DNA from 2 places in the Vagococcus zengguangii genome. Region 1 is predicted to be linked to the other one. Evidence: predicted binding sites of a transcription regulator. Region 1 holds the regulator's gene; the other holds the start of a gene.
What was found. Region 1 encodes HrcA, which represses chaperone genes, less so after heat shock. Its sites were predicted from a motif close to TTAGCACTCNNNNNNNNNGAGTGCTAA; they were not measured.
Positions count from the first base shown of each region.

Region 2: a site for HrcA is predicted at 6,866-6,892, ahead of groES (co-chaperone GroES). Genes of this name have one in related genera too.

Region 1 is NZ_CP039712.1:1,240,699-1,251,399, forward strand. It holds gene FA707_RS05865 (NUDIX hydrolase) at 1-472, opposite strand, end outside; gene FA707_RS05870 (endonuclease/exonuclease/phosphatase family protein) at 573-1,643, shown strand; gene ccpA (catabolite control protein A) at 1,731-2,735, opposite strand; gene FA707_RS05880 (metal ABC transporter substrate-binding protein) at 2,986-4,017, opposite strand; gene dnaJ (molecular chaperone DnaJ) at 4,119-5,273, opposite strand; gene dnaK (molecular chaperone DnaK) at 5,411-7,237, opposite strand; gene grpE (nucleotide exchange factor GrpE) at 7,273-7,821, opposite strand; gene hrcA (heat-inducible transcriptional repressor HrcA) at 7,851-8,885, opposite strand; gene hemW (radical SAM family heme chaperone HemW) at 9,127-10,263, opposite strand; gene ribF (riboflavin biosynthesis protein RibF) at 10,260-10,701, opposite strand, start outside.
Region 2 is NZ_CP039712.1:236,371-247,071, forward strand. It holds gene FA707_RS01165 (helix-turn-helix transcriptional regulator) at 1-100, shown strand, start outside; gene FA707_RS01170 (hypothetical protein) at 97-567, shown strand; gene FA707_RS01175 (hypothetical protein) at 730-1,224, shown strand; gene manA (mannose-6-phosphate isomerase, class I) at 1,366-2,328, shown strand; gene FA707_RS01185 (3'-5' exonuclease) at 2,397-2,930, opposite strand; gene FA707_RS01190 (exodeoxyribonuclease III) at 2,945-3,697, opposite strand; gene FA707_RS01195 (GNAT family N-acetyltransferase) at 3,821-4,258, shown strand; gene murB (UDP-N-acetylmuramate dehydrogenase) at 4,350-5,249, shown strand; gene FA707_RS01205 (helix-turn-helix domain-containing protein) at 5,315-6,160, opposite strand; gene FA707_RS01210 (cold-shock protein) at 6,495-6,695, shown strand; gene groES (co-chaperone GroES) at 6,922-7,206, shown strand; gene groL (chaperonin GroEL) at 7,227-8,852, shown strand; gene FA707_RS01225 (DUF975 family protein) at 8,973-9,680, shown strand; gene treP (PTS system trehalose-specific EIIBC component) at 9,851-10,701, shown strand, end outside.

The DNA.
Region 1 (10,701 bases):
TGAACCACGCTACTTCACTATTTTCGTCTGGTTTATTAATAAGGGGTTCATTCTCATCAGCCTCTAATAAGTAAGTGACATTTAAGTGAAGATGTGAAGGTTCATATAGCCCCTTTTTTTCATGACCATCAACCGTTAAAACTTCAATAGAAAAAATTTCATTCGTAACGGCTTTAACGTTTTTCAACCCACTCTCTTCTTGGACTTCTTTAATAGCCACTTCTAGTAAATTTTTATTACCATCCGCATGACCACCTAACCACGCCCATGAATCATATAGATTATGATATGCCATTAAGACTTTGTCCCGACCTTGATTCACAACCCACGCAGACGCTGTAAAGTGCGCACACTTATTAATTCTAGTAAATAAGTGTTCTTGTGTTTCCATCAAATCTAACATCAATTTCTTATCAGCTGCTTCTTGTTGATTAACTGCTACGTAACGACTTAAGTTTGCTTTTAGATCCACATATCCCCCTCCTCAAACATAGGTTTATTATATCACAACTAAGTTGCTATCATTGCCTCATTGGACATTAACTATTATAATTTATTAGGAGGTAATTTATATGAAAAAACTATTCAAAGGACTTTTAATAGTAATTAGTTTCATCCTATTAATCGCTATTTGCTATATTAGTTATCTATTTCTAGACTATAAACGTTTACCAGACAACTTAGCACTTGAGGTTGTCAATCAGACTAAATTAGCAACACCTGAGTCAAAAAACCACTATCAAGTCACGAGTTTTAATATTGGTTATGCAGCCTATCCCGATGATTATTCGTTTTTTATAGACGGAGGTAAGTATTCCCGCGCCTACGACAAACAAACTGTGTTAAACAATCTCGATGGTATTATTTCCAATCTGAAAGCTTTAGATTCGGATATCATTATGCTACAAGAAGTCGATACTAAGGGTCATCGTTCGAAGAATGTCCAGGAGGTTGATTATTTAGCGACTAATCTCAACCAATATCACTATGTTTTTGGACAAAATTATGATTCAAGTTATCTATTTTATCCGATAACGCAACCAATTGGAGCAGCAACTTCAGGATTACTGTCTTTAAGTAAATACCCTATTGAAAAAAGCACGCGCTATACCTTACCAATTGAAACCGACATTAATAAATTTTTTGATTTAGACCGGGCTTTTACAGTATCAGAAACAACGCTAGATGGACATCCATTAACATTTATAAACGTCCATCTTTCAGCTTTCACTAAAGATAAAAATATCTTAGAGAACCAAATCAAACGCCTGAGTTCTTTTATGACTCAGGCCTACAAGGACGGTAACAGCGTGATTGTGGCAGGTGATTTTAATCACGACATGTTAGGGAACAGTCCTGAAGTGTTTAATACCGATAGATTGGTTAGAACCTGGACACATCCATTCCCCGAAGATCTGCTACCAGAACATTTTTCTATCCCTAAAGGAAACTTAGCGTCTGACAAAGTCCCATCAGTTCGCTCTAATGGTGAACCTTACGAACCGGGAAAATCCTTCGTCTCAATCGTTGATGGTTTTATCGTCTCTGATGATATAGTAGTGGAAGATCTTTCTGTCCACAACATTGACTTCAAATATTCAGATCATCAACCGATTACTTTAACTTTTAATATTAGCAAATAAACAACGCTATCTAAGGATTATCGTTGTAACTCATTGATTGTAAAACAATAAAAAGACTGGAGCTCTTGAGTTCCAGTCTTTTTATGATTATTTTTTCGTTGAATCTTTTATCTTGAATCCGTGTGGCAAGATGATTTGTTTTTCTTCAACTTCTTCTTTGTTCATTAACTTAGTCAACAAACGCATTGACACTGCACCGATATCATATAAAGGTTGGCTAGTTGTTGTAATTTTCGGACGAGCCACTTCTGTTAAGAACGTGTTATTAGACGTTACTATTTCGAATTCTTCGGGCACTTTAATACCGCGGTCTTGAATAGCATTTAAAATCCCTAAAGCTAAAACATCTTGCGTTACAATCGCTGATGTTGCCCCACTATTGATAATTCTTTCAGCCAAATCTTCTACAATTTTATGGTCATAAACCGTTTCAAAAACCAATCCTTCTTTATAAGGCAAGTTAGCTTCTTTTAACGCTTCTTTATAACCATTCAAACGTTGTTTACCATTAATTGGATCTAATAACGATCCTGTTACTAAGGCAATTTCTTTGTTACCGTTTTTAGCTAACAATTCAGTTGCTTCTTTACAAGCTTTAGCATAGTCAATGTTTACCGATCCTACTTGTTGGTCAGGGTCTATAGCTCCTGCTAATACAACTGGTGTTTTAGAACGTGAAAATTCCGCTCTTAATTCATCCGTAATGTGGTAACCCATAAAGACGATACCATCTACTTGTTTTGATAATAACGTGTTCAACACGTTGACTTCTTTTTCCGTTTGGCCATCAGAACTTGCTAAAATGATGTTGTATTTGTACATTGTCGCAACATCATCGATACCACGCGCTAATGCTGAGAAATAAGCATTACTAATATCGGGAATGATTACACCAACTGTTGTAGTTTTTTTACTTGCTAGACCACGAGCAACAGCGTTTGGACGGTAATCTAGACGGTCAATAACCTCTAGCACTTTCTTACGCGTAACCGGTTTAACATTTGGGTTACCATTAACGACACGTGATACAGTTGCCATTGAAACATTCGCTTCGCGTGCAACATCATAAATTGTAATAGTTTGTTTTTCCATAATTTCCTCCATTATTTTATCTAGAAATTCATTTTTTAGTAGTCATCATTAGAATAGCAAATGTAAGCACTTTATGCAAGCGTTTTAATGACGTGTTTCTCAAATGATTTTCATACGCCACTTCACTCGATTCATATAGCACAAAGGTTTATATATACTTTTGTAAATTTTCAACTTTTTTCATTATATGAATAAATCAACGATTTGTAAACCGTTTTGAAAGAAAAAAGCACCTTTTCAGGCGCTTTTTTTACTTAATCGATTTTTTCAAAGCCTCTAAGTTGTTTTCCATGATAGAAAAATAATCTTCGCCGGCCTTAACATCTTTAGTTGAGACTGTTTCTAATGTCGATAACGTTAAAATTTCGGCACCTGTTGCTTTGGCAATTGTATCGGCATATTTACTTGAGCCTGATTGTTCAATGTAAATATATTTGACCTGTTCCTCTTTAACAAAATCCTGCAAAGCTGCTAATTGTTTTGGACTAGGCTCAACATCAGGTGTTAAACCTGAAATGGAGACTTGATGTAAGCCGTATTCATTAGCTAAGTAACCAAAAGCTGCATGTTGTGTGACGAATGTTTTGTTTTGAGCATCCTTGAACGCCTCTTTAAATTCACCATCTAGATTGGTTAATTTTTCAACAAATTGGTTATAATTTTTCTCATAGTTAGTCTTATTTGGTGCATCTATTTCAGTAATACCTGATAAAATGTTTTTAGCTTGTTGTTCAGCCAATAGAGGACTTAACCATACGTGAGGATCTAACTCATGATTGTGACCCGCATGATCTTCGGCTTCCTCTTCGTCATGCTCAGGTGTTTCTGCTTCATGATCATGCCCATCGTGTTCATCATGTTCATCTGCTTCATGGTCATGTTCATCTGCTTCATGGTCATGTTCATCACCTTCTTCATTCGCTAAGAGCTCAATCCCTGCAGAAGCTTCAATTACTTTGGTCTTCTTGGTATCGATATTAGCTAGGACTGAAGATACCCAGGTTTCCATTTCATTTGAACTATACACAAACACATCAGCTGATTGAATTTTAGCAATGTCTTTGGCACTCGGTTCATAATCGTGAGGCTCAACTTCACCAGTAACCAACATACTAACTTCGCCATTGTCCCCAACAATTTTTGTAGTAAAATCATAAACAGGATAAAACGTTGTGACTACTTTAATCCCATCATTTGCTTCGTTACTTTTTTCTGTTTTCGCACACGCGCCTAACGTCATCAGAACAGACATAGTTATCAGTGCTTTAAATAGTTTTTTCATACCTTCCTCCTACAAATCGTAATCATTACTATTTACATTATACACGAGCAAATTTATTCCGCAACAAAAAAAGTATCCAAAACGGATACTTTTTTCTATTATTACTTCTTACGACCATTAAATGCATCTTTTACTTTATCAAAGAAGCCTTCTTCTTGAGGGCTAACCACTTCATCGCCACTTGCTTCAGCAAAGTCTTTTAATGCTCGTTTTTGAGCGTCATTTAAGTTCTTAGGCGTTACTAACTTCACGATGACATGTTGGTCTCCATTACCAGTTCCACGCAATCTAGGTGCTCCTTTGCCTCTTAAGCGGAAAGTCGTACCTGTTTGTGTACCTGCAGGAATTTTCAATTTAACGTCTCCATGAACAGTTGGCACTTCTATTTCAGTTCCTAATGCAACTTGAACAAAATTCACTGGTAGTTCATAGAAGATATCTGCCCCTTCACGTTCAAAAATTGGGCTTTCTTCAACACGGAAAACAACATATAAATCACCATAAGGTCCACCGTTAATCCCTGCTTCTCCTTGGCCACTTAGACGCATTTGTTGTCCATCTTCTACACCAGCTGGTACATTAACTTTTACCTTGTGAGTTTCATTAACTTTACCAGTACCGTGACAGTCCGTACATTTATCTTTAATTGTTTGACCTTTTCCTTGACAGTCTGGACACACTTGACGGCTCATCACACGACCAAGTGGTGTTTGACGTTCAACGTTAATAGTTCCTTGTCCATGACAACGCGCACACGTTTCCGGATGAGTACCAGGTTTAGCCCCGCTACCAGAACAAGTTTTACATGATTCTTCGCGTTTATAACTAATATCTTTTTCAGTACCAAAAATCGCTTCTTCAAACGTTAAATTCACACTATATTGTAAGTCAGAACCTTGACGAGGTGCATTTGGATTACTTGAGCGTCCACCGCCTCCAAAGAATGATTCAAAAATATCCTCGAAGCCGCCAAAACCGCCTCCTCCAAAACCTTCAAATCCACCACCAAAGCCGCCACCTGCACCAAAGTTAGGATCAGTTGACGCATGACCATATTGATCGTAAGCAGCACGTTTTTGCGCATCGCTTAGGACTTCATAAGCTTCCGCTACCTCTTTAAACTTTTCGTCAGCATCTGCTTCTTTATTAATATCTGGATGATATTTTTTTGATAATTTTCGATAGGCTTTTTTAATCTCATCGTCTGAAGCATCTTTCGATACCCCTAGCACTTCATAATAATCTCTTTTTGCCATGGGTTTACCTCCACACTTCTCTAGTTTCAATGCTTTCTTATCATATCATATTATTAATAATTGGCAAACCGTCCGATTATTAATAATATGACATTAGAAAAGCCAACTACCCTAAGGTTGCTGGCTTTTCAATTTGATTAGTCTTTGTTTACTTCTTCGAAGTCACCATCAACGATATCATCTGCTGATCCTTGTGCTTCGCCAGCACCTTCAGCTGCTTGTTGAGCCGCTGCTGCTTGTTCATATAATTTAACTGTTAAGTTTTGCACGATTTCATTTAATGCATCACGTTTAGTTTTCATAGCTTCTAAATCGTTCGCTTCAACGGCTGCTTTTAATTCGTCACGTGCTGCTTCAGCTTGTTTCACTTCAGCTTCATCCACTTTACCTTCTAAATCAGCTAATGTTTTATCAACTGAGAATAATAAAGCATCCACATCGTTACGTAAGTCAGCTTCTTCTTTACGTGCTTTATCTGCTTCAGCGTTTGCTTCAGCATCTTTCACCATTTTTTCAATTTCTTCATCTGATAAGCCTGAAGAAGATTTGATTGTGATTTTTTGTTCTTTTTGAGTTCCTAAGTCTTTCGCACTAACATTTACGATACCGTCTTTGTCGATGTCAAATGTTACTTCGATTTGAGGAACACCACGTGGAGCTGGTGGAATATCTGTTAATTGGAAGCGTCCTAATGTTTTGTTGTCCGCTGCCATTGGACGTTCACCTTGTAACACGTGAATATCTACGGCTGGTTGGTTGTCTGCTGCTGTAGAGAATACTTGAGATTTGCTTGTTGGGATTGTTGTGTTACGGTCGATTAATTTAGTGAAGACCGCACCCATTGTTTCGATACCTAATGATAATGGTGTAACATCTAATAATACAACGTCTTTCACATCACCAGCAATAACCCCACCTTGAATTGCAGCACCCATTGCGACTACTTCATCCGGGTTAACTGATTTGTTAGGTGTTTTGTTTGTTTCTTTTTGGACAGCCTCAACAACTGCAGGAATACGTGTTGAACCACCAACTAAGATTACTTCGTCAATTTCAGAAGCTGATAAACCAGCGTCTTTTAAGGCTTGACGTACAGGTAATTTAGTACGTTCTACTAAGTCAGCTGTTAACTCATCAAATTTCGCACGAGTTAAGGTCATTTCCATATGTAATGGACCTGCAGCTCCAGCAGTGATGAATGGTAAGCTAATTTGAGTGCTTGTCACACCTGATAAGTCTTTTTTAGCTTTTTCAGCAGCATCTTTCAAACGTTGTACAGCCATTTTATCTTGAGATAAATCAATACCGTTTTCTTTTTTGAATTCTTCTACTAAGTAGTTCATGATTTTGTTATCAAAGTCATCCCCACCTAAGTTATTGTCACCCGCTGTTGACAATACATCGAATACGCCATCTCCTAATTCAAGGATAGACACGTCAAACGTACCACCACCAAGGTCAAATACTAAAACTTTTTCTTCTTTATCTGTTTTATCTAAACCGTAAGCTAATGCAGCTGCAGTTGGTTCGTTAACGATACGTTCTACTTCTAAACCAGCGATTTTACCAGCGTCTTTAGTTGCTTGACGTTGTGAGTCGTTGAAGTATGCTGGAACAGTGATAACTGCTTTTGTTACTTTTTCGCCTAGGTATTCTTCAGCAAAACCTTTTAAGTATTGTAAAGTCATCGCTGAAATTTCTTGAGGTGTGTAAGATTTACCATCGATGTCTACTTTGTAACCAGCTTCACCCATATGACGTTTGATTGAAGCGATTGTGTTAGGGTTAGTAACTGCTTGACGTTTCGCTACTTCACCTACTTGAATTTCACCATCTTTGAAAGATACTACAGATGGTGTTGTACGGTTACCTTCTGGATTTGGAATAATTTTAGCTTCTCCGCCTTCTAATACAGCTACCGCAGAGTTAGTAGTTCCTAAGTCAATACCGATAATTTTACTCATATTAAATCGTCTCCCTTAATTTTTCTAATTTATTATTACTGTGCTACGATAACCATTGTTGGACGTAACACACGATCATGCAATTTGTATCCTTTTTGAAGTTCATGAATCACTTCATCAGGTGCTTGCCCTTCTGAAACAGGCATTGTTTGAACGGCTTGATGTAAGTTTGGATCAAAGGTTTCTCCAAGTGCTGAAATGACTTCTACGCCTGATGCATTAAGTGCATTTAGTAAGCTATCTCTTACCATTTCAACTCCTTTTTTAAGGTTTTCACCATTTTCATCTGTTACTTCCGTTTCAAGCGCACGTTCTAAGTTGTCGATAGCAGGTAATAATTCTTTTGCTAAATCTTGTGAACGGTAGCGTGCAGCTAATTCACGTTCTTTTTGATTACGATTTCGCATATTAATCATTTCTGCTTGAACGCGTAGTAATTGGTCTTCTAATTCGTTGACCTTTACTTCAAGTTCTTCTTCCTTAGACACTTCGATTACTTCTTCAACTTCGGCTCCTGTTTCTTCAGTCGCTTCTTGAGTTGTTTCAGTTGTAGCTTGTTCTTCTTGAAGCATTTCTTCCTTCATTTCTTCTGACAACTGCCTCACCCTTTCTTTTATGAATCCAATAAGCGATAGTAGTCGCTTAAATAATTCGCTAATTCTTTTCTGTAAGTATCCATTAATGTAAAAATTTCTGAATAGGCCATGTTTGTAGGCCCGATAATGGCAATCGTACCGTTACCGTATTCACTAATTTCATAGGAAGCCGTAATCATGCTCATATTAGATAAGAGTTCATTATCATTTTCTGAGCCAATTCGAAATTCAATACCTTCATTCGGCGCTGAAATCATGTTTGACAACAACTCTTGATTATCCATTAATGAATAAAATGATTTAATTTGATGAACGTCTGAAATCATTTGGTTATCCAAAAGATTCATTTGACCACTAATATACACTTTGTCTTTAAACGTACTTGCTAAAATTGTATCAAAAACATCCATCACTCCTCTTGTTGTGACAAAATATTTTTGTAAAATCATAGGGATTTCCGTTCTTAGTTTGTTGTATACCGTGACTAATTGTTCACCGACTAATTTTTCATTGGCGATAGAAACAATAGTTTCAATATCGCTATAAGCAAGATGTTCTGGCATTTTAAATACTCGACTTTCAACGTTCCCTTTATCTGTAATGATAATGGCCACTAATTGTTGCTTGTTTAGTGGGATAACCCTAAAACCTGTCAAACGACGGCTAGTCATTTCAGGTCCTAACGATATCGCCGTATAGTTGGTCAATTGAGATAAAAAATCCGCTGAATGCGCCATAATATCATTTAATGCCGTGTATTCCTGATCAAACGATTGACGAATTCTAGTAATATCTTCTTGCTTCATTTGTGATGGTTGTAATAGATGATCCACATAGAACCGATACCCCTTCAATGAAGGTACACGACCAGCTGATGTATGAGGCTTCTCTATCAACCCTTGATTTTCAAGAACTACCAAATCATTCCGAATCGTTGCTGAGCTGGCTTTAATACCCGCGTTCATCAATGTCTTCGATCCGATTGGTTCTCCCGTTTCAGTATTTAACTGAATGACTAATCGCAAAATATCTAATTGTCGTTGTGATAACATTCTATTCACCTCTCTTTAGCACTCGGAACTCATAAGTGCTAATCACAATACTTAGTATATCAGTAAACATAGGGGTTGTCAATGGAAAAACACCATTTTTTAGCACTCGTTACAAAAGAGTGCTAAAAACAACAAAATCCCTTACAAATCAAGGAATTATAATAATTTTAATCAAAAAAATGTGTATCGCCTAGCTTAGCAATACACACTTTTTCGATATTTAATTAACATTTCGTTTAATCTAATCAATTAAAAACTTCTCAAATACTTCATTACCTAAAATTAAACCATGTTTGGTTAAAGCGATATGATCGTCTTTGAGTTGAATCAAGTCTTGCGCCTCAAGCTGAGGTAAAATCTTGCCGTAAACATCATAAAAGTCACGTCCAAACTTACGATTGAACTCTGTAATCGAAACACCTTTCAATTTACGTAGACCTAAGAACATTTGCTCTTCCATCACATTTTTAGTTGTTAACTCTTCTGTTTCACGGATTGGCAATCGATCTTCTCTTAAAGGTTTCAAATAATGTTGAATCGGGCCCTGGTTTTTATAACGCGTTTGATTCAAGTAACCACTTGCCCCCGCACCTAAACCATAATAATGCTCATTATTCCAGTAGACTAAATTATGTTGACTTTGTTTACCTGGAGCTGAAAAATTACTAATTTCATATTGTTTTTTACCATGTTTTTCCATTTCTTCAGCAGCACGTTCAAACATGTTGCCTTCGACATCTTCAGGTGGTAAATCAAGTCGACCTTGACGTGCCCAGTTATAAAAAATCGTCTGATTTTCTAGGATTAATGAATATAACGAATAATGTGGTAAATCTAAAGCAAGTGCTTGCTTCAATGTGTCTTCGAAACTAGCCATGGTTTGACCTGGTAATGCATAGATTAAATCAATACTAACATTATTACCAAACCCTGCTTTATCAATGACCTTCATCGTATCATAGACGTCTTGAGCGCTATGTTTACGACCAATTTTTTTTAGTAATTTATCATCAAATGACTGCACACCCATCGATAAACGATTAACGCCGTAAGAAGACATGACATTTAGCTTTTCTAAGGTTAAGTCACCAGGGTTCGCTTCAACTGTAAATTCATTTCCATCTTTAAAAGGCATTAACTCTCTAATGCCTGCTAGTAACACATCTAACTGCTCGGCTGTTAAAGACGTTGGCGTCCCACCACCAATATAAATCGTTTCAGTATTATCTGTTGGAAACTGTTCAAGCGTCATTTTAATTTCTTTTAATAAAGACTGAACGTATTCATCAACCGGTTGCCCTTCTAACATTACTTTATTAAAATCGCAATAATAACAAATGTGCTCACAAAATGGAATATGAATATAAGCTGACGTCATGCTAAAGACCCTCTTTCTTTAAAATAAAGCCCCGTATTTTGTTTGTCTTCATTTAATTGTGCAACAAGACCTTCAATTCCGTCAAATTTTATCTCGCCACGTAAATAATGTAGCCATCTCACTTCAACTTGTTCTCCATATATATCCTGACTAAAATCTAAAATATACACTTCAACTGTTCGATCACGATTTGCTTTAAAAGTAATATTATGACCAATTTGAGCCATCCCTTGATACCATTTGTCAGCTACTTTAATCTCCACCACATAAACACCATCTTTCGGCAAATGTACAGCGCTAGATGTTTTTACGTTTGCAGTCGGAAAACCTAAAGTACGACCTCGAGCATCTCCATGAACGACAATACCACCTGTGACATAATCATAGGCTAACATTTCATTTACCAATTCCATCTCGCCTTCATCAAGATAAACACGA
Region 2 (10,701 bases), 1.0 Mb from region 1:
AGGAAATTATACACCGTCACTAGTATTAGCATTGCAACTGGCTAAAGTTTTAGAAGTTGATATTAATGCATTATTTCAATTAGAGGAGGAATTATCATGAAAAAAATTATTGTTGAGCAAATAGGTAATATTATTTTGATTGGATTATTCGGGGCAGCATTATCTCAAACGTTGCTACTAAGTGTTAATCCACCAACAGGTATGTTATTTCAAATTAAAACTGGTTGGTTAACATCGTTGTTTATTTTATGGTTAATTATTTGGGGCGCGGTACGCATGATATTAGCTAGGAAATGGCGAATAGAAGGCTATCAATTTAATAAAGGAGAGTATAGCGTGCAAGATGAACGGGAAGAGTTAATCTCTAATTATGCGATTAAGAAAAGTTATGACGCGTTTAAAATAACATTAATAGTCGCGCTATGCGCATATTTTTTCTGTCAAACTGTGTCGTTATTCTCAGAAAATATGCAGTTAATTCTACCGATTATTTTAATTGTTACTAGTTGTTTAATTGCTATTATCACACATTTAGTTGCTTGGCTAATAGCAGATCGTAAATTTTAACTTGAAGTGAAAAGTGGTGGGGTGAGACCTATCTTAATGTGATATTAATGAAAATAAAGCGAAAACACTTGCATATTTTTTGAAAATACGGTACTTTTAAAAGGTTGATTAAAACAAGTTTAGTTATATATTTACAGAGTGTTGAAGGAGAATTAAGGAATAATGACAGAAAAAACGCCTAAGTTAAAGTATCAAAGAAACTATGTCAAAAAAATGGTCGCTACTTACATGACAGACGCTGAAGATTTTGCTTTATTAAGCCAAAAAGCTGACGCCGAAGCTATTCATAAATTAGTGAAGAAAAAAACATCATCAGCACGTATCGTTGAAGCGATGGATTTATACTTTAAAAAAGGTGAATTAAACCTTTTGAAATATTACGACAACGCCTTTGCTTCAATCAAAGGTTACGAAGCGACAACACCAGATGTTTTCGGTTTAAACGAATGGCATAGCCCAGAAGTAAAAGCAATGTTTGAAGCGAAAGTAACTGACCACGCGCAAACAATGGAAGTGAAAAAAGTTTTTGCTTCATTAGATGTTTCTGATATTGCTAAAATCACTAAATCAGAAAAATACACTAACTACATTACAATGGCTTGGTTAGTGGGGCTAAAAACAACAATGGAAACATTGGAAGAAAAATTTTCAAAATAATCGTTAATGATTAAGGGTGAGGCTGAAAAGTCTTACTCTTTTTTTGTTTCTTTTTCATTAAATGTCTAGACTTTTGTGGTAATCTTTTTGAAAACGTTCTATAATAGAACTATGTTTTTTTATGAGAGAGGATGAGCAATGTTGAAACAACCTATTTTTATGACGCCAGTCTTACAAGAAAAAATTTGGGGTGGCACTAAATTACGCGATATTTATCATTATGATATTCCCAGTGACAAAACAGGAGAATGTTGGGCAATTAGTGCACATCCAAACGGTATGGGCCATGTTTTACCTGAAAATGAATTCTCGGGCGAGTCACTAGCTGACTTATTTACGAATCAGCCTGAACTATTTGGCAACCCACAAGTTGATGTTTTTCCTTTATTAACAAAAATTATCGATGCAGCAGATGACCTGTCAGTGCAAGTCCATCCGGATGATGCTTATGGCTTAGAACATGAAGGTGAATTAGGAAAAACGGAATGCTGGTATGTGATAGATGCTGATCCAGGTGCTAAAATTGTTTATGGCCACACAGCTAAAACACGTGAAGAATTAGCAGAACGTATTCATAAGGGTGAATGGACAGAATTATTAGAGGAAGTGGAAGTTAAAGCGGGTGATTTCTTCTTTGTTCCAAGTGGCACAATGCATGCGATTGGCGCAGGTGTAACGATTTTAGAAACACAACAAAGTAGTGACACCACTTATCGTGTGTATGACTACGACCGTAAAGACGATCAAGGAAATGAGCGTGAATTACATATTCAACAATCAATTGATGTCACGACGGTTCCGCATCACATTGCACCGTTTGATCAAAAAGTCGAAAAAATTGGCGAAAGTGAATTGATTACCTTAATTGAAAGTGATTACTTCAACGTCTTTCACTGGTTAATTAACTCACCAGTTAAATTAAATCAAGTGAACAAATACACGCTAGTAAGTGTCTTAGAAGGTGAAGGGACTATTATGATTGATGAGAACGAATGGCCACTTGCCAAAGGACAACACTTCATTATTCCAGCGACTGTTTCAACTTGGAAACTATCGGGTAATTTAGATATTATCGCTTCAACTCCGGGAGTTAAAAATAATTAAAAGTGCTTGAGATAGCGTTTAGCTATAGCGGCCTATATCTTTATATAAAAAAATCTAGCTCTTTTGAGCTAGATTTTTTTTACGAATTGTTTTAATGGCTCTGTGCCAAATAATTTTTCTTGAGTCAACAAAATATTGGCACAAGCTAGGCTATCTTCTAGCGCGTCATGGTGGTTGTTGAGTGTGATGCCTAAATTTTGACAAACAGTATTTAAGCGGTGGTTGTCAAAATCAGGAAATAACTTACGACTACTTCTAACCGTACACAGTGACTGGAAGTGTGCCGCAGGTAAATCATAATAGTCTAAACACCCTTTTAATACCCCATTATCAAAAGGGGCATTGTGCGCGGCAACGAGATGTTGAGTTTGGAAATATTGTGATAACTCAGGCCAAATTTCTGCAAAAGTGGGCGAATTTTTTACCATCTCAGGTTTAATGCCGTGCACTTGGATGTTTCGCCAGTGAAAATCGGTTTCTGGGCGTAATAATGAGTAATAGTTGCCGATGATTTGGCTATCTTGAACAAAGACCAACGCGACCGAACACGCACTGTGCCGTGCTGCATTAGCCGTTTCAAAGTCCATTGCGATAAAATTCATCTTGAAATTCCTCCTTAAGCGATGGTTAGTTCAACGGGGCAGTGATCGCTACCGAAAATATCTGCATGAATTTTGGCATCGATTAGTCGTGGTACTAGGCTTTCAGATGTTAAGAAATAATCAATCCGCCAGCCAGCGTTGTTTTGACGGGCATTGAATCGGTAACTCCACCATGAATAGGCACCTTCTAAGTCAGGATAGAAATGACGGAACGTATCGATATACCCCTCTGCTAATAAGTTCGTGAAAGCTTGTCGTTCTTGTGGAGAAAAACCAGGATTTTGTTGATTAGTTTTCCAGTTTTTTAAGTCGATATTTTGATGAGCAACATTTAAATCACCGCAAACAATCACAGGCTTCTGTACATTTAATTGATTCAAGTGATTTTTGAAAGCTTCTTCCCAGCTTAAACGATAGTCAAGACGTTTTAACTTGGCTTGTGCATTGGGCGTGTAACAGGTGACTAAGAAAAATTCAGGGTATTCTAAGGTAATGACACGTCCTTCTTGATCGTGTTCTTCAATTCCTAAACCGTATGTCGCATTCAGTGCTTCTTCTTTAGCAAAAATGGCGACACCAGAGTAGCCTTTCTTAACCGCATAATTCCAATATTGATGATAATCAGGCAATTCAAGATCAATTTGTCCGGCTTGTAGTTTAATTTCTTGTAAGCAGAAAAAGTCTGCATCTAGCTGGTTGAAAATCTCTATAAAATCCTTTTGTATGACGGCTCTTAAACCATTAACATTCCACGAAATAAATTTCATATATTATAGCCTCCGCTTGTTTATAATCATTCCTTATTGTATCACAAAAAGCGTGTATTCTTAGTTGTTTATTTAGGGAAACTGCTTTATGATTAAAGAAACGATAAGAAAGTAGGGAGTCTCATGAAGTTAATAATTAAGCAACTCGATGAAATGTCTACATTAGAATTATTGCGTGTGTTTCAAGAACGTGTGGCGGTATTTGTGGTAGAACAAAACTGTCCTTATCAAGAAGTTGATGAACTTGACGAACGCGCAACACATATCTGGTTGAGTGAAGGTGATGAGATTGTGGCTTATACGCGTGTGATTCCTTATGAACACCATACGGCTTTTGGTCGTGTATTGGTTAATGAAGATTATCGAGGCAATGGCTATGGTCAAAAAATAGTCGCTGCTACAATAGCCTATATTAGAGAACACGATTTTGCTCAGCGTATCGAAATTTCAGCGCAGGCTTATTTAGAAGGATTTTATAAAAATTTCGGATTCATTCCTATTTCAGAAGTGTATCTTGAAGATGATATTCCTCATATTGTGATGGAAATCAACGAAAAATAATATAAGTTATTTATTAGAAAGCTAATTTTTGCTAATTCGTGTAAACATGGTAAAATATAAGCGATCTTATTTTAGAAAGAGGAACGACATAGTGAATAAAGAATTGATTACTGAAGATTTACAGGGGATTCGTTTGTTTTTCGATGAACCATTATCGACGTATACGTATACTAAAACAGGTGGACCAGCTGACGTGTTGGTTTTTCCTGAAAATCAAGACCAAGTCAAGCAAGTTGTTGATTATTGTTTAGCCAACGATTATCCTTGGTTAGTATTAGGTAATGCAAGTAACTTAATTGTTAAAGATGGCGGGATTGAAGGGTTTGTTATTATATTAACTGACATGAAACAAGTGGCGTTAAAAGATAATCAAATTACCGTGGATGCAGGAGCATCACTAATTGAAACGACTAAATTAGCATTAGAAGCGTCATTGACAGGCTTTGAGTTTGCTTGTGGCATTCCAGGTAGTATCGGTGGAGCGGTTTATATGAATGCTGGTGCTTATGGTGGCGAAATTAAAGATGTGTTTACTTCATGCCAAGTTATTTGGGAAGATGGCACGATTGAAAAATTGACATTAGATGATATGAACTTTCGTTATCGTCATAGCCTATTACAAGAGAAAAAAGGTGTTATTTTAAGTGCAACCTTCACTTTGAAAAAAGGCAAGTACGACCAAATTTTTGCGAAAATGGATGAATTGACGTTTTTAAGAGAAAGTAAACAACCGCTAGATTTACCTTCTTGTGGTAGTGTCTTTAAGCGTCCAGAAGGGTATTATACAGGCGCATTAATTCAAGCTGCTGACTTACAAGGTTACACAATTGGTGGCGCACAAGTTTCAACTAAACATGCGGGTTTTATTGTGAATATTGGCGACGCGACAGCAACCGATTATATGGAACTGATTGCCCATATTCAAACGGTGATTTTTGAACGTAACCAAGTCCAATTAGAACCAGAAGTTCGAATTATCGGTAGAGATTAAAAAAGAAACCTAGGAGCAAGACTGCGAATGCGTCTTGTTCCTAGGTTTTTCTTCTTTGTGGAGTGTTATTGAGAAGATGCCAACATGCGGACTTGGTTAGCTGTCTTAATCAGGTCAATTGCCTCATTAATTTTATAATTTTCTTGCATGATGACACCTTTTAATAAGAATAGTTGGTCTAAATAATAATAAATTTGCTTTTCTTTTGCCCAATTGATACCACATTCAATTAATTTTTGAGCTAATTCTATTTGGCCTTGATGGATAAGTGCGACACAAATGTTATATAAAGAACGAACTAATTCGTGGCGAGTGAGATCATGTTTTTTTTCTTCAAAGCTAGTTGAAATTTGATTGATGTAGAGTAACCCTTTGGCTAAATTATCATTATTTAAATGATAAGTCGCTAATTCACACATAATCATTAATTCCATGTCAGTTAGGTATGGTTTGTTATTTTTTTTATACGTATAGTTTAAACTTTTTTCTAAAAGGGAGAAGGCGTGCTCTGATTGTGGATCATAAAATGCCAATAAACAGGCTTTGTAATAGTGAAAGGCTTGTAGTTGTGTATCAGTAGTAAATGATTCTAAGAAATGATTCGTTGTCATTAAATTATTTAATAGTGAATATTGTTCGGTTGAATGATAATAGCTAATCAAATCTAATACTTCTTGAGCTTGTGCATTTTTTCGATTAACAGAGGAGTCGTTGTGAGATAGGACTTCATCGACAGATTTATTAAGGCGGGAACATAACTGTTGCATGATAATAACGTTTGGTATAACATCGTTATTTTCGATGCGACTCAACATAGCTTGGGAACAAATATTTTCTGAAACATCTTTTTGTGACAGTTTGAGTTCTTTTCTTATTTTCTTCAAAACAGTGCCATATACAAAGTTTTCCATAATCTTTACACGCTCCTTAATATGAAGTTCATCTGATATTAGGGTACCACCTATATAGAATACGTCGCAATTATTATGCTTATATTAATGTTATTTTATTTTGGTTAATAATAACACTGTTTTGTCTAAAATATCATATTCCAAGTGTTGAAAAAACTGATGTTATCACTGGTAAATAGATTTACGCAAAAATATGTTGTGCATTTTTTATGTTATATGATAGAATAAGTGTAGTGATATGTTTGTAACGGAGAAACAAAGGAGTCTATTAAACGAATCCTTGTATTCCCTTCAAGAACTACACGAAATATTTGGGAAAAGGAGGAGTTTAATAATGACAGAAGGAACAGTTAAATGGTTTAACGCTGAAAAAGGTTTCGGATTCATTACAGTTGAAGGTGGAGATGATGTATTTGTACATTTCTCAGCTATCCAAGGTGAAGGATTCAAAACTTTAGAAGAAGGTCAAGCAGTTACTTTCGAAGTAGAATCTGGCGATCGCGGACCTCAAGCAGTAAACGTTAACAAAGCGTAATTATTGCATCTAATGATTGAACTTATAGAAGACTTACTAGTTTTGCTAGTGAGTCTTTTTTTTTATTTGTTTGGTAGTTTTACACGTACTGATTGAAGAGATAATTTAGTCATAAGCGCAATTAAAACACTTGCAAAACGAATGATTAATGAGTATTATTATAAGTGTGGTTAGCACTCTTGAGTTTTAAGTGCTAATCTTAATAAAGCAAATGGAGGGATTTAAGTTGTTAAAACCATTAAGAGATCGTGTCATTATTGAAGTGGCTGAGCAAGAAGAAGTCACATCAGGAGGGCTGGTATTAACTTCAGCCTCTAAAGAAAAACCACAAGTAGGAACCATCCTAGCAGTGGGACCAGGTCGTACGTTAGAAAACGGTGAAACATTACCATTAACAGTTCAAGTAGGCGACCAGGTTGTATTTGAGAAATATGCAGGTTCAGAAGTGAATCATGCTGGAAAAGATTATTTAATTGTTCATGAAAAAGATATTATTGCGATTGTAGAATAGAAAGTAGAGGATGATTGAATATGGCTAAAGATATTAAATTTGCAGGCGATGCTCGCGAAGCAATGGTCAGAGGGGTAGATACCTTAGCTGACGTGGTAAAAGTAACATTAGGACCTAAAGGACGTAATGTTGTGTTAGAAAGAGGTTTTGGGTCACCATTAATTACTAATGATGGGGTAACAATTGCCAAAGAAATCGAATTAGAAGATCACTTTGAAAATATGGGAGCTAAATTAGTATCTGAAGTAGCTTCTAAAACAAATGATATCGCAGGTGACGGTACAACAACTGCGACTGTTTTAACACGCGCGATTGTTCGTGAAGGAATTAAAAACGTAACTGCTGGTGCAAACCCAGTTGGTATCCGTAAAGGGATTGAACTAGCGACTAAAACAGCGGTTGAAGCGTTACATGCCATTTCTCAACCAGTTGAAACAAAAGAATCAATTGCACAAGTTGCGGCAGTTTCATCAGGTTCAACAGTCGTAGGTGACTATATTTCTGATGCGATGGATAAAGTTGGTAACGACGGTGTTATTACAATCGAAGAATCTAAAGGGATTGAAACAGAATTAGACGTTGTAGAAGGTATGCAATTTGACCGTGGCTACTTATCACAATACATGGTGACGGATACAGATAAAATGGAAGCTGTTTTAGAAGATCCATATATCTTAATTACTGACAAGAAAATCTCTAATATCCAAGATATCTTGCCATTATTAGAGCAAATTTTACAACAAGGTAAGCCATTATTAATTATCGCTGATGATGTCGATGGCGAAGCATTACCAACATTAGTGTTAAATAAAATCCGCGGTACTTTCAATGTAGCGGCTGTTAAAGCACCTGGCTTTGGTGATCGTCGTAAAGCGATGTTAGAAGATATTGCTATCTTAACTGGCGGTACAGTCATTACAGAAGATTTAGGTTTAGAATTGAAAGATGCGACAATGGAAGCTTTAGGAACTGCTAAAAAAGTGGTTGTAGATAAAGATAATACAACCATCGTTGAAGGTGCTGGTTCAGCTGAAGCAATCGCTAACCGTGTTGCTTTAATCCGTGGCCAAATCGGAGAAACAACTTCTGATTTTGATCGTGAAAAATTACAAGAACGTTTAGCTAAATTATCTGGTGGGGTTGCCGTAATTAAAGTCGGTGCACCAACTGAAACTGAATTAAAAGAAATGAAATTACGTATTGAAGATGCGTTGAATGCGACACGTGCGGCGGTTGAAGAAGGTATCGTATCAGGTGGTGGTACTGCCTTAGTTAACGTTATCCAAAAAGTGTCAGCTATTGAAGCAACTGGTGATGAAGCAACAGGAGTAAGCATTGTCTTACGTGCATTAGAAGAGCCAGTTCGTCAAATCGCTGAAAATGCCGGTGTTGAAGGTTCAATCATCGTCGACCGTATGAAACGTGAGGAATTAGGTTTAGGTTTCAATGCAGCAACTGGTGAGTGGGTAAACATGATTGAAGCAGGAATTGTTGACCCAACAAAAGTAACGCGTTCAGCCTTACAAAACGCAGCAAGTGTAGCGTCATTAATCTTAACAACTGAAGCTGTAATTGCTGATCAACCAGCACCAGAAATGCCAGCAGGACCAGGAATGGACCCAGGTATGATGGGCGGTATGATGTAATTAAGTTAGATTCAGAGGATCAATCTTGAGAGGTTGATCCTCTTTTTGGTTGGTGAACTAACTAAAATAGTGTAGAATATTCATTAATCGGTTATTTTTCAAGAAAGGGCTGTGATGTGTATGAAAACATCAGCAGAATTAAAACAAATCGCAAAAAGTAGTTTGCAGGGGAAATGGGGAGCGGCTATTATGCTTAACTTAGTTCCAGTTTTACTTAATGTGATTTTAACAATTATTCCTGTAATGTTAGCTATTTTTGGATGGATCTTTTTATCTAGAAATTTTGATGTTACGATAGAGTCGTTGAATGGTGATAATATTGCAGATTTTTGGGATCGTAGTTCTACTTTGATTGGCTCATTATTTTTTATGGGGATTAGCTGGACGCATCTAGCATTGGTTAGGAATCGTTCAACCCAAATTATGCCATTAGAAAACAACTTGCAAGGATTTAAAGCAGGTGTTATTGGCAATAACTTCTTTATTAACATCATGATTTTCATTTTAACGGCTTTGTGGAGCATGCTATTTGTCATTCCAGGTATCATTAAAACGTATTCTTACTCACAAGTGAATTATTTGTTTTATGATCGTTTGGAACATAATGAACCTGTTCAGGTGATGGACGTGATTACCGATAGTCGTCGCTTAATGAATGGTCATAAAGGTCGTTTATTTATGCTGGATTTATCGTTTATTGGCTGGCATATATTAGCAGCATTGAGCTTTGGTATTGGCTACTTATGGTTAACTCCTTATATCAATGCAACCAAAGCGGCATTTTATCAGGATTTGATTGAAAATAATTATGAGTTTGGTTTACAGTAGTTTGATTATTGAATAACATTTAGTGCCTTTAGTCAGCATCTAGCGAAGATGTTGGCTATTTTTTTGACGACCAAATGAAAGTGCTTGCATTTTTTTATTAAAGAGGTTACTCTATATGTGTAACTTGTATATACATGTGATCAAACAAAAATGAAAGAAGGCGTATTAAAATGGGAAAATATTCAAAAGATGCCGCAGAGTTGCTAAATGCAATTGGAGGTAGTGATAATATTTCAGCTGTGACACACTGTGTGACACGTATGCGTTTTGTTTTACAAGACCCTGAAAAAGCTAATATTCCTGAGATTGAAAAGATTAGTGCGGTTAAAGGAACGTTTACTCAATCGGGTCAGTTTCAAGTTATTATTGGAAATGATGTTCCAGAATTTTATAATGATTTTGTAAAAGTATCCGGTAAAGAAGGCGTGTCTAAAGATCAAGCAAAAGTTGCAGCTAAACAAAATATGAATGTCATTCAACGAATTATGGCAACGTTAGCCGAAATTTTTACGCCGTTAATTCCTGCGTTAGTTGTAGGTGGTTTAATTTTAGGTTTTAGAAACGTTTTAGAAGGTATTCAATTTGATGCTTTAGATGGACAGACTATCGTTCAGGTCTCACAATTTTGGCAAGGGGTAAATGATTTCTTATGGTTACCAGGGGAAGCCATTTTTCACTTCTTACCAGTAGGGATTACATGGAGTATTGCACGTAAAATGGGTACCACTCAAATTTTAGGGATTATTTTAGGGATTTGTTTAGTGTCACCGCAATTATTGAATGCTTATGGTGTAAGTGGTGCAACAGAAATTCCACAATGGGATTTTGGATTTTTTGCAATCGATAAAATTGGTTATCAAGCCCAAGTAATTCCGGCGATGATGGCTGGCTTCTTATTATCTTATTTAGAAATTTGGTTAAGAAAAGTCATTCCAAATGCGATTTCAATGATTTTAGTACCATTGTTCTCATTACTACCAACCATTTTTATTGCGCATACAGTATTAGGGCCAATCGGTTG